Regions from separate parts of the Pseudomonas rhizozeae genome, predicted to be linked through region 1. Evidence: riboswitches for the same ligand, from Rfam matches in the RefSeq annotation. Region 1 holds a riboswitch; each other region holds the start of a gene.

Evidence for each region. Region 1 has a riboswitch for cobalamin ahead of RG836_RS14025 (CbtB domain-containing protein). Riboswitches for the same ligand answer to the same signal wherever they lie in the genome.
Region 2: linked by a shared signal. The riboswitch ahead of RG836_RS08860 (TonB-dependent receptor) and the one ahead of RG836_RS14025 (CbtB domain-containing protein) in region 1 are both predicted to bind cobalamin.
Region 3: linked by a shared signal. The riboswitch ahead of cobO (cob(I)yrinic acid a,c-diamide adenosyltransferase) and the one ahead of RG836_RS14025 (CbtB domain-containing protein) in region 1 are both predicted to bind cobalamin.

Annotation. Positions count from the first base shown of each region.
Region 1 covers NZ_JAVLSB010000043.1:152,459-155,728, forward strand. The annotation lists gene cobW (cobalamin biosynthesis protein CobW) at 1-488, opposite strand, end outside; cobalamin riboswitch at 586-806, opposite strand; cobalamin riboswitch at 1,083-1,303, shown strand; gene RG836_RS14025 (CbtB domain-containing protein) at 1,420-1,620, shown strand; gene RG836_RS14030 (CbtA family protein) at 1,632-2,339, shown strand; gene RG836_RS14035 (cobalamin biosynthesis protein) at 2,336-2,749, shown strand; gene cobM (precorrin-4 C(11)-methyltransferase) at 2,830-3,270, shown strand, end outside.
Region 2 covers NZ_JAVLSB010000026.1:97,410-100,679, reverse strand. The annotation lists gene RG836_RS08870 (ABC transporter ATP-binding protein) at 1-131, shown strand, start outside; gene RG836_RS08865 (IucA/IucC family C-terminal-domain containing protein) at 122-931, shown strand; cobalamin riboswitch at 1,095-1,299, shown strand; gene RG836_RS08860 (TonB-dependent receptor) at 1,411-3,270, shown strand, end outside.
Region 3 covers NZ_JAVLSB010000041.1:37,492-40,761, forward strand. The annotation lists gene RG836_RS12830 (cobyrinate a,c-diamide synthase) at 1-917, opposite strand, end outside; gene cobO (cob(I)yrinic acid a,c-diamide adenosyltransferase) at 914-1,525, opposite strand; cobalamin riboswitch at 1,607-1,849, opposite strand; gene RG836_RS12840 (hypothetical protein) at 2,004-2,588, shown strand; gene RG836_RS12845 (PQQ-dependent sugar dehydrogenase) at 2,652-3,270, shown strand, end outside.

The DNA of each region.
Region 1 (3,270 bases):
TTCGGGTCGAGTTTGCGCTGGGCATCGACCTGATCCGGGAACGCGGCGAAGGTGCCGGCAGCCACGGCCGGGCTGTCGACCACGGTGATCACTGCGTCGACGGTGCAGGCGCTGCGGATTTCCGGCCACTGAAAGGCTTGAACCAGAGGCTTGGGCAGCGCCAGGCCCGAGGTTTCGATGAGGATGTGGTCGAGGTCGCCGCGACGGGCCACCAGTTCGCGCATCACCGGGAAGAACTCTTCCTGGACGGTGCAGCACAGGCAGCCGTTGGCCAGTTCGTAGACGCGGCCGTTGGCTTCTTCTTCGGTGCAGCCGATCGAACATTGTTTGAGGATTTCACCGTCGATACCCAGCTCGCCGAACTCGTTGACGATCACCGCGATACGGCGACCCTGGGCGTTGTCGAGCATGTGCCGCAGCAAGGTGGTTTTGCCCGAGCCGAGGAAGCCGGTGACGATGGTGACGGGGAGTTTGGCCAGTGTTTTCATCGGATGCCCTTTGGCAAGGTGGCGGGCATACGGGACGACAACCGGCGGCGCAGGCGCGCGGGAAGAGATCGCCACCGGATCACCCCGCCCGGTTGTAGTGAGAATCTGTGCCGAGGCAGGTCTCCTGGCTGACGGCGCGCCGGCCCGGGGGCCTGGCATTCGCTGCGCCTTCCCGCCCGGTAGCGGTCAGCTACAAACAGGGCAGTGGCGTGGCAGCGAACATCACCGTTCACAGTTGCGGGGGCAGCCGCGGCATTGACCGCGTTCCCTTCTTAGCTCCGGCGCACGCGCCGAAGAACCTCGAAAGCGCAAGGCTACGCATGGTGTGGGAGCGGGTCAATGTCCGCGATCACCGGCGGTGGATGGACGGGCCCTGGGTTGATGGACTTACTTGTGGCGAGGGAGCTTGCTCCCGTTCGGCGGCGCAGCCGTCGTAAACCTGGACGCACGGTCGTTCGGCGGGAGAAAGCTGGGTTGCTTCGCAACCCATCGGGGGCAAGCCCCCTCGCCACAGGCTAGCTCCCTTACCACAATGAAGCTGTTGCACCAGACGAATCTGCAGCCAATTTGACGCCCGTCCCCCGCCCATGCTCTCCTACGCATCTTGTTACGGGTGCCCCTCACAGGGTGAAACGGGAAACCGGTGAATCATGTGCTTTACTCAAGGCCATGTCAGTCCGGTGCTGCCCCCGCAACGGTAAGCGAGCGAAGAATCAGAGCCACTGTGCCTCGGCATGGGAAGGCGATTCTTTCAGGTGAGGCTGCGCGCCCCGCCCCTCGTGAGCCCGGAGACCGGCCCGCAACACATCGTGGCTTGACCACGCCATAACAAACCCGCGGTGGGCGGGCGCTGTTCGAGTCTCCGCGCGCCTGCCGTGCCGAGGCCTGCCATGCGCTCGATTCACCCGCTGACAGCACAGAGGGAAGCGCCATGTCGATCATCAGCAGCACCGGTAGCAGCACCGATAACAGCTCCGCCAGCACCACGACCCTCAGCCAACGTCTGACTGCCGCCGTCTGTGCGTCGATCCTCGGCGTGTGCCTGGTGTACTTCGCCGGTTTCTCGCACATCGAAGCCGTCCATAACGCCGCGCACGATACCCGTCACAGTTCCGCGTTCCCCTGCCACTGAGACCTGCCCCGATGATCAAGCGTATTGCGCAAACCGCAGGCTTCACCGGTCTGGCGGCCGCCCTGCTGCTGACCCTGCTGCAAAGCTTCTGGGTTGCCCCGTTGATTCTCCAGGCCGAGACCTACGAGAAATCCGAGCCCGCCGCGGTTGAAGTCCACGAACATGCCGAAGGTGCGACGGCCGCCCACAGCCACGACGGCGAAGCCTGGGAGCCGGAAGACGGCTGGCAGCGCGTGCTGTCCACGACCGGCGGCAACTTGGTGGTCGCGGTCGGTTTTGCGCTCATGCTGGCCGGCCTGTACACCTTGCGTGCACCGACTCGAACCGCTCAAGGCCTGCTCTGGGGGTTGGCCGGTTACGCGACGTTCGTGCTGGCGCCGACGCTGGGCCTGCCGCCGGAACTGCCGGGCACCGCTGCCGCCGATCTGGCGCAGCGGCAAATCTGGTGGGTCGGCACCGCAGCCTCCACCGCCGCCGGCATCGCGTTGATCGTGTTCGGCCGTCACTGGGCGCTGAAAATCCTTGGCGTGGCGATCCTCGCCGTGCCGCATGTGATTGGCGCGCCGCAACCGCAAGTGCATTCGATGCTGGCGCCAGAAGCACTGGAAGCGCAGTTCAAAATTGCTTCGCAATTGACTAACGTCGCGTTCTGGCTGGCCCTCGGTTTGATCAGCGCGTGGTTGTTCCGCCGTAAACAGGCAGGCCACTACCACGCATGACGAACACCTGCGCAACGTCGACCCTGGTGGTCGGACTGGGCTGCCAGCGTGGCTGCCCGGCCAGTACGTTGCGGGCGTTACTCGATCAAGCGTTGCAAGCGCACCGCATCGAACTGCAGGCGATCAAGGCCCTGGCGAGCATCGACATCAAGTGCGATGAGCCAGGGTTACGGGAATTGGCCAGCCAATTGGGCCTGCCGTTGATTTGCTTCAGCAGCGCCGAATTGGCCGCTTATCAAGCGCAATTGAGCCATCGCTCACAGATTGCGTTCGAGCGCACCGGCTGCTACGGCGTGGCCGAAAGTGCCGCGCTGGCCCTGGCGGAACAATTGGCCCGGGCACCAGCGAAACTGCTGGTCTCGCGACAAAAGTACGCTCAGGCGACCCTGGCCCTGGCGATCGCGGCGTAAACCTTCAATAATCCATCGCTCTCCATCATGAGCAATCTTCATCTGAAGGTGCGTTCTGAGCTTTTTTCAAGGAGCCGGCCATGACCGTCTACTTCATCGGCGCCGGCCCCGGCGACCCGGAATTGATCACGGTCAAAGGCCAGCGACTGATCCGCCAATGCCCGGTGATTATCTACGCCGGCTCCCTGGTGCCCGCCGCCGTGCTGGACGGCCATTGCGCCGAGCAGGTGGTCAACAGCGCCGAGCTGCACCTGGAACAGATCATCGACCTGATCAAAGCCGCCCATGCCAAGGGCCAAGACGTGGCGCGGGTGCATTCCGGCGATCCGAGTCTGTACGGAGCGATTGGCGAGCAAATCCGCTGGTTGCGCGAGCTGGATATCCCGTTTGAAATCATCCCCGGCGTCACCGCCACCTCCGCCTGCGCCGCGTTGCTCGGCGCGGAATTGACCCTGCCGGACGTCTCGCAAAGCGTGATTTTGACCCGCTACGCCGACAAGACTGCCATGCCGCCCGGCGAG
Region 2 (3,270 bases), on a different contig from region 1:
GCCCGGCGGACATCCTCAATGAAGCGCTGGTCAAGCAGGTGTTCAACCTCAATTGCCGGATCATCGCCGACCCGTTCTTCGGCACGCCGCTGTGCATTCCGTTCGGCCGGGAGCTGCCGCCATGTCGCTGAGCGAAATGTTCAGCGTGCAGGACTGGGCGCTGTTGTCCGGTGCGCTGCGCCTTAAGCCGTTGGCCGCGCGCGATATGCAGCGTTCGGTCAGTGCCCGGGCGCTATTGGACGATGAGGTGTGCGCGCAGTTGCTCGATCAACTGGGGCCGGTGATCGGTTCGCCGACTCGCAGTATTACCGCATCGCTGCTGGCCAAGCGTTTTTCCTTTCTCGCCACCGGTGCCTGTTTGTACGCGCTGTCGGCGTGCGACCGGGGCCTGCCGCTGACACTGGACAACGCGGTGCTGGAATACGGTTATGACGAGGGTCGCTGGAGTTCGTCGCTGCCGCTGGCGGATCACACACCGCAAAGTTATGCGCCGGGCCAGCGCGAGGCCTGGCGTGAGGCGATCGTCGGCGACTTGTTCGCCGGGCTGCTGGCACCGTTGTGGCAAACCTTCAACCGGGTCAGCGGTATTTCCCGGCGGATCCTGTGGGAGAACACGGCGGTGCGCGTGTATTCGTTGTATGAGAAACGCATGGGTCTGATCGACGATCCGCTGATTCGCCAGCGCTGTGCCGAAGATTTTCACTGGTTGCTGGAAGAGGCGGCGCCTGCAGTGTTTGGGTTGGGGTACAACCCGCTGGGGCATTTCCGTCGGCCATTGACGGTGGTGGAGGGGGGCAAAGCGGTCCGGTTCCGCCGGACCTGTTGTTTTTGGTATGAAGTGTGTGAGCCGGTGGAGTTTTGTTCGGGGTGTCCGTTGGTGAGGCCCAAGGTGTCGAGGGCATCCGCAACGCACTCACCGGGCGGTGAATAGCCTTCGTCGAAACGTCGCCCGGAGCAGGCTCGCACACCGGAGCTCCAGTGTTCAGGCGAACGGCATCCATCACCCAACCCTCTGCTCGCGAGAGCTATTCGCCTGCCAGCAAACACCTCGAACGAACCCCATCGCACATTGACTCTGCCCGCCACCAGTGGTCAGATGCGCGCCTGTTTCAGGTGCCTCATGCCGCCGTGTATGAGGTGAAACGGGAAACCGGTGCGTCGTTTCGATGACTAGTCCGGTGCTGCCCCCGCAACGGTAAGCGAGCGAAGCATTCGACAGACCACTGTGCTCCGGCATGGGAAGGTGAATGCTTCATGACCCTCGCAAGCCCGGAGACCGGCCTGAAGCTTTGTGTGGCAAACCCGCGGTGGGCGGGCGCAGGCCGGTTTCCGTGGGCTTTTGCGCGCCCGCGATTCCCTATGCGTTGTTCCCTCCGGGATTCATTCATTCCTGTTTCGAGTTGGAACGACATGTCCCGTAAATCCTTGTTCAACACTTTGTCCGGCACGTCCCTGCGCGCCGGTATCGCGCCGTGCCTGGCGTTTGTCTTGCCGGTCCAGGCCGCTGAAGACGACACCACCCTGACGTTGCCGACCACGGCCATCACTGAAACCGTGCACAGCACCGAAGCGCCGGCCGACCTGCACACCGTGGTGCCGACCGGTTCGCGGCTGAACCTCACGGCGCTGCAAACTCCGGCCAGCGTCAGCCGCATCAGCGCGGAGCAGATCCAGCGCCGCAACAACGCCACGGTGCAGGACGCAGTGACCCGTTCGCCGGGCATCAGCTTCATCGGCTCGCCGGGCAATGGCGGCACCGCGTTGTCGGCGCGCGGCTTTACCGGGCATGGCTCGATCATGCAGCTCTATGACGGCACGCGGCTGTACGTGGGCGCTGGTACGGTGACGTTCCCGGTGGACACCTGGTCGGTGGAGCGCATCGATATCCTGCGTGGCCCGGCCTCGGTGCTGTACGGCGAAGGCGCAACCGGCGCGGTGGTCAACGTGGTGCCGAAGAAGCCGTTCGAGGGCGAGATACGCAATCGCCTGCGCCTGGGCTACGGCTCGGATGATCGCCGGCAAGCGGCGCTGGACAGCGGCGGCTCGTTGACCGACACCCTCAGCTATCGGCTCAACATCAATCGACAGGCGAGCAACGGCTGGGTCGATCGCGGCGACTCCGACAGCCTGGCCCTTAGCGCGTCACTGCGCTGGGCGCCGTCGGAAGACCTCAGCGTGAGCCTGTCCCACGACTACGGTGAGCAGAATCCGCAGCAGTATTTCGGCACGCCGCTGGTGCAGGGGCACAACCGCGAACGCCTGCGTGATCGCAATTACAACGTCGACAATGCCGAGCTGCACTACAACGATCAGTCGACGCGGCTGGTGACCGATTGGCGCATCAGCGATGCAATCACCGCCAGCAATCAGTTGTATTTCCTCAAGACCCAGCGGCGCTGGCGCAACGCGGAAACCTATACCTGGCAGCCCGGCGAGCAAATCGGCCGCAGCGACTTCATCAGCATCAAACACACCCAGGAACAGGTCGGCGATCGCCAGAGTTTCACCTTCGACCACAGTCTGTTCGGTCTCGACAGCCGCACGGTGGTTGGCGCCGACTACAACTCGATCCGCTTCCTGCGCAAGCATGACTTCGGTAACACCTACAGCGACAGCGTGCCCATGGCGCAGTCCGGTGGCGGGCAGTACGTCAGTGATGACCCGTACCGCTCGCGGGATGGTAATCAGGCGCGGCAGTTCTCGCTGTTCGCCGAGAACCGCACCCAGTTGACCGAACGTCTGTCGCTGATCACCGGGGCGCGCCGTGATCAGGTGCACCTTGATCGGCATGATTTGCTGTCCGACACCCGCAGCGACCGCAGCCTGACCGGTGAGAACTACCGCGCCGGACTGGTGTTTGCGCTGACCGACGACACCTCGGTCTACGGCCAGTACGCCACCAGTACCGAGGGTGTCAGCAACCTGCTGACCCTCAGCGCCGGCCAGCAGCAGTGGGACCTGACCAAGGCCAAGCAGACTGAAGTGGGTTTCAAGCAGCAGTTCCTCGATGACCGTGGCGAATGGACGTTGGCGGCGTATCACATCGTCAAAAAGAAACTGCTGAGCACCGACCCGGCCAACCCGACGATCCAGCAGCAGATCGGCCAGCAATCCTCGGACGGCATCGAGGCGACTTTGGAACTGAGCTTGCCTTACGCGGTGCAACTGTCGGCCAACGCCGCATTCGTACGCGCCGAGTACGACGACTTCGCCAGCGGCGGCCAGGACTTCCAGGGCAACCGGCCGGTCGATGTACCGCGCCGGACTGCC
Region 3 (3,270 bases), on a different contig from region 1:
TCGAGCATCGCGGTGTTTTGCGACAGCGCCACATGGTGCAATTCCGGGTAGCCACCGGGCAGGTAAAGGCTGTCCGCCGGCGGCAACTCGCAGTCACGAATCGGCGAGAAGAAACTCAACTCGGCGCCCATCGCGCGCAACAGATCGAGGCTGGCGCCGTAAGTGAAGGCGAACGCTTCGTCGTGGGCCACGGCGATCCGCACCCCAGCCAGCAAAGGCTCGGCGTCGATCAATGTCGGTGCGGCGAATTCGACTGCTGGTGGCAGCGCTACCTCGCAGCTGCCGGCCAAGGCTTCGGCGGCGGCGTCGAGACGCAGGTCGAGGTCGTTCAGTTCGCTGGCCTGGACCAGGCCCAAATGGCGGCTGGGCAACTCGATGCCGGTTTCCCGCGAGAGCGCGCCGTACCAGCGCAGGCCTTCGGTGAGGCTGCCTTCAAGCAATTGCGCGTGGCGCAAGGTCCCGACCCGGTTGGCCAGCACACCGGCGAACGGCAGGTCTGGCTGGTAGCGCGCCAGGCCCAAGGCCAATGCGCCGAAGGTTTGGGCCATGGCGGTGCCGTCGATCACCGCGAGCACCGGCACGCCAAAGTGGCGCGCCAGGTCGGCACTGGACGGCGTGCCGTCGAACAGGCCCATCACGCCTTCGATCAGAATCAGGTCGGCCTCGGCGGCAGCCTCCCACAACAGACGACGGCTTTCCTGCTCGCCGACCATCCACATGTCCAATTGATAGACCGGCGCACCGCTGGCGCGCTCGAGGATCATCGGGTCGAGGAAGTCCGGGCCGCATTTGAACACGCGCACCTTGCGCCCCTGATTGCGATGCAAACGGGCCAGCGCGGCGGTGACGGTGGTTTTGCCCTGACCGGAGGCCGGCGCGGCGATCAGTACCGCCGGGCAATGACGTGGCTGAGTCAAAGTTCGACGCCTTTCTGCGCTTTGATCCCGGCCTGGAAGGCGTGCTTGATCATGCCCATTTCGGTCACGGTGTCGGCCAGTTCGATCATTTCCGGTTTGGCGCCGCGCCCCGTTACCACCACGTGCTGCATCGGCGGGCGGGCCTGCAAATCACTGAGCACCTGATCGAGATCGAGGTAGCCGTGCTTGAGGGCGATGTTCAGTTCATCCAGCACTACCAAGCCGATCGACGGGTCGCGCAGCAATTCGCGGGACACTGCCCACGCGGCTTCGGCGGCGGCGATGTCGCGCTGGCGGTCCTGGGTTTCCCAGGTGAAGCCCTCGCCCATCACATGAAAACGTACTTGTTCGGGAAATCGCCGGAAGAACAATTCTTCGCCGGTGCTGTTGCGGCCCTTGATGAACTGCACCACGCCGCACTGCATGCCGTGGCCCATGGACCGCGCGAGCATGCCGAACGCCGAGCTGCTCTTGCCTTTACCGTTGCCGCTGAGCACTAGCAGCAAACCGCATTCGTTGGGGGAATTGGCGATGCGTTCATCGATCACGGCTTTTTTGCGCAGCATGCGTGCCAGGTGGCGTTCGTCACGTTCGGGGGAATCAGTCATGGGGCAGCTCTCCGTTGAGGCGGGGTCACGGCGGGCGGGCACAGGAATAGACGGCAAAAAGCCTGGCATCGCCCACCGTGATGCCGCTGGATGGATCAGGCCGGTCTCCGGGCTCATGAGCGGCGCAGGCCGGGCTGCGCGCCTTCCCATGCCGGATTGGCACAGTGGCTGGCCCTGGTTAAAGGGCTGGCGCAGCTTTCACTCATTTACCGTTGCGGGGGCAGCACCGGGATCGTGGTTTCAGCAATAGAAGCAGCACTCACCGGTTTCCCTGTTTCACCCTGTCGACCGTGGCCACAGAGCACCTGAAACAAGCCGCGAAGGTTAGAGGGTTGGGGGTGGAGCGTCAATGAAAGCAGGACCGCCGTCGCCGTTTATCCGCCGCCGCTCAAATATCTGACGTCAATCTTGTGCGACGCTTGTCACAGTGATATCAAAGCGCCATAAATTTAACATCACACAAAGAAGGGTGAGCCCCATGCAAGGCATGATCATCAGCAATCCGAAGCTGGAATTCCTGCGCCCGGTGCTGGAGCGCTGGTTCGACTGCATCGACCGCTACAACGCTGTGCGCGGCGATAACGACTCGCCATATTGGTTTGACGAACAAGCCAACCTCGGCCTGCTGTCGGCGGCGGCCTGGATGGCAGAGATGGTCACGCTGCAACACACCAGCACCCGCAAGCAACTCGAAGAAGGCGAACGCAACGCCCGCGCCGATCTGATGATTGCCGGCGCCGAACAGCGCGCTTACCTGCAAACCACCCAGCGCTGGCCGAAGGTCAACAACCTCAACCTGACCCAAGCCTTGCAAGACATCACCAGCGACGCCAAACGCATCAGCTACGCCAGCGACCTGAAACTCGGCTGCCTGTTTGTCTCCCCGCAAAAAGCCCAGCAAAGCGCGACGCCGGAAGAATTGCAGGACATGGTCGACGACCTGCAGAAGGAGCACACCTGTGCCGTCGCCTGGTACTTCCCTTATGCATATCGCAAGTTGCGTAACGAATCGGGCAACTATCACCCCGGAATTGCGATGCTGTTCAAGGAAGCGCGCGGCTGAGGTTGAACCATCGCGGCGCCGAGTGTCTCTACCACTACACAGTGCACTCAAAGGGATGCCCGCATGTTCAAGCCTCAATTCGTTGTCGTCATTGCGCTCGCCGCCGGCCTGGTCGCCTGCGGCGAGTCCTCCACACTGCAAGTGTCGGATGGCACCGGGGCTTCGCCCAAGTTGCCGGAACCGAACAAAACCCTGATTCCCACCGTTAACATCGCCCCGGCAATCGGCTGGCCGGACGGCGGCAAACCGGTTGCGGCCCAGGGCCTGCAAGTAGGCGCCTTCGCCAAAGGCCTGGATCATCCGCGCTGGCTGTACAAGCTGCCGAACGGCGACGTATTGGTCGCTGAAACCAACGCGCCGCCGAAACCCGATGACAGCAAAGGCATTCGTGGCTGGGTCATGGAAAAAGTCATGGGCCGCGCCGGCGCCGGCGTGCCGAGCGCGAACCGCATCACCCTGCTGCGCGACAGCAACCACGACGGCGTGGCGGAAACCCGCACGGTGTTCCTGCAAAACCTCAACTCGCCGTTCGGCATGACCCTGGTCGGCAACGATCTGTACGTGGCCGACTCGGACAAATTGATCCGCTTCCCCTACAAGGACGGCGATACCTCGATCAGCGCGCCAGCGACCAAAGTTGTCGACTTGCCGGGCGGCCCGTTGAATCACCACTGGACCAAAA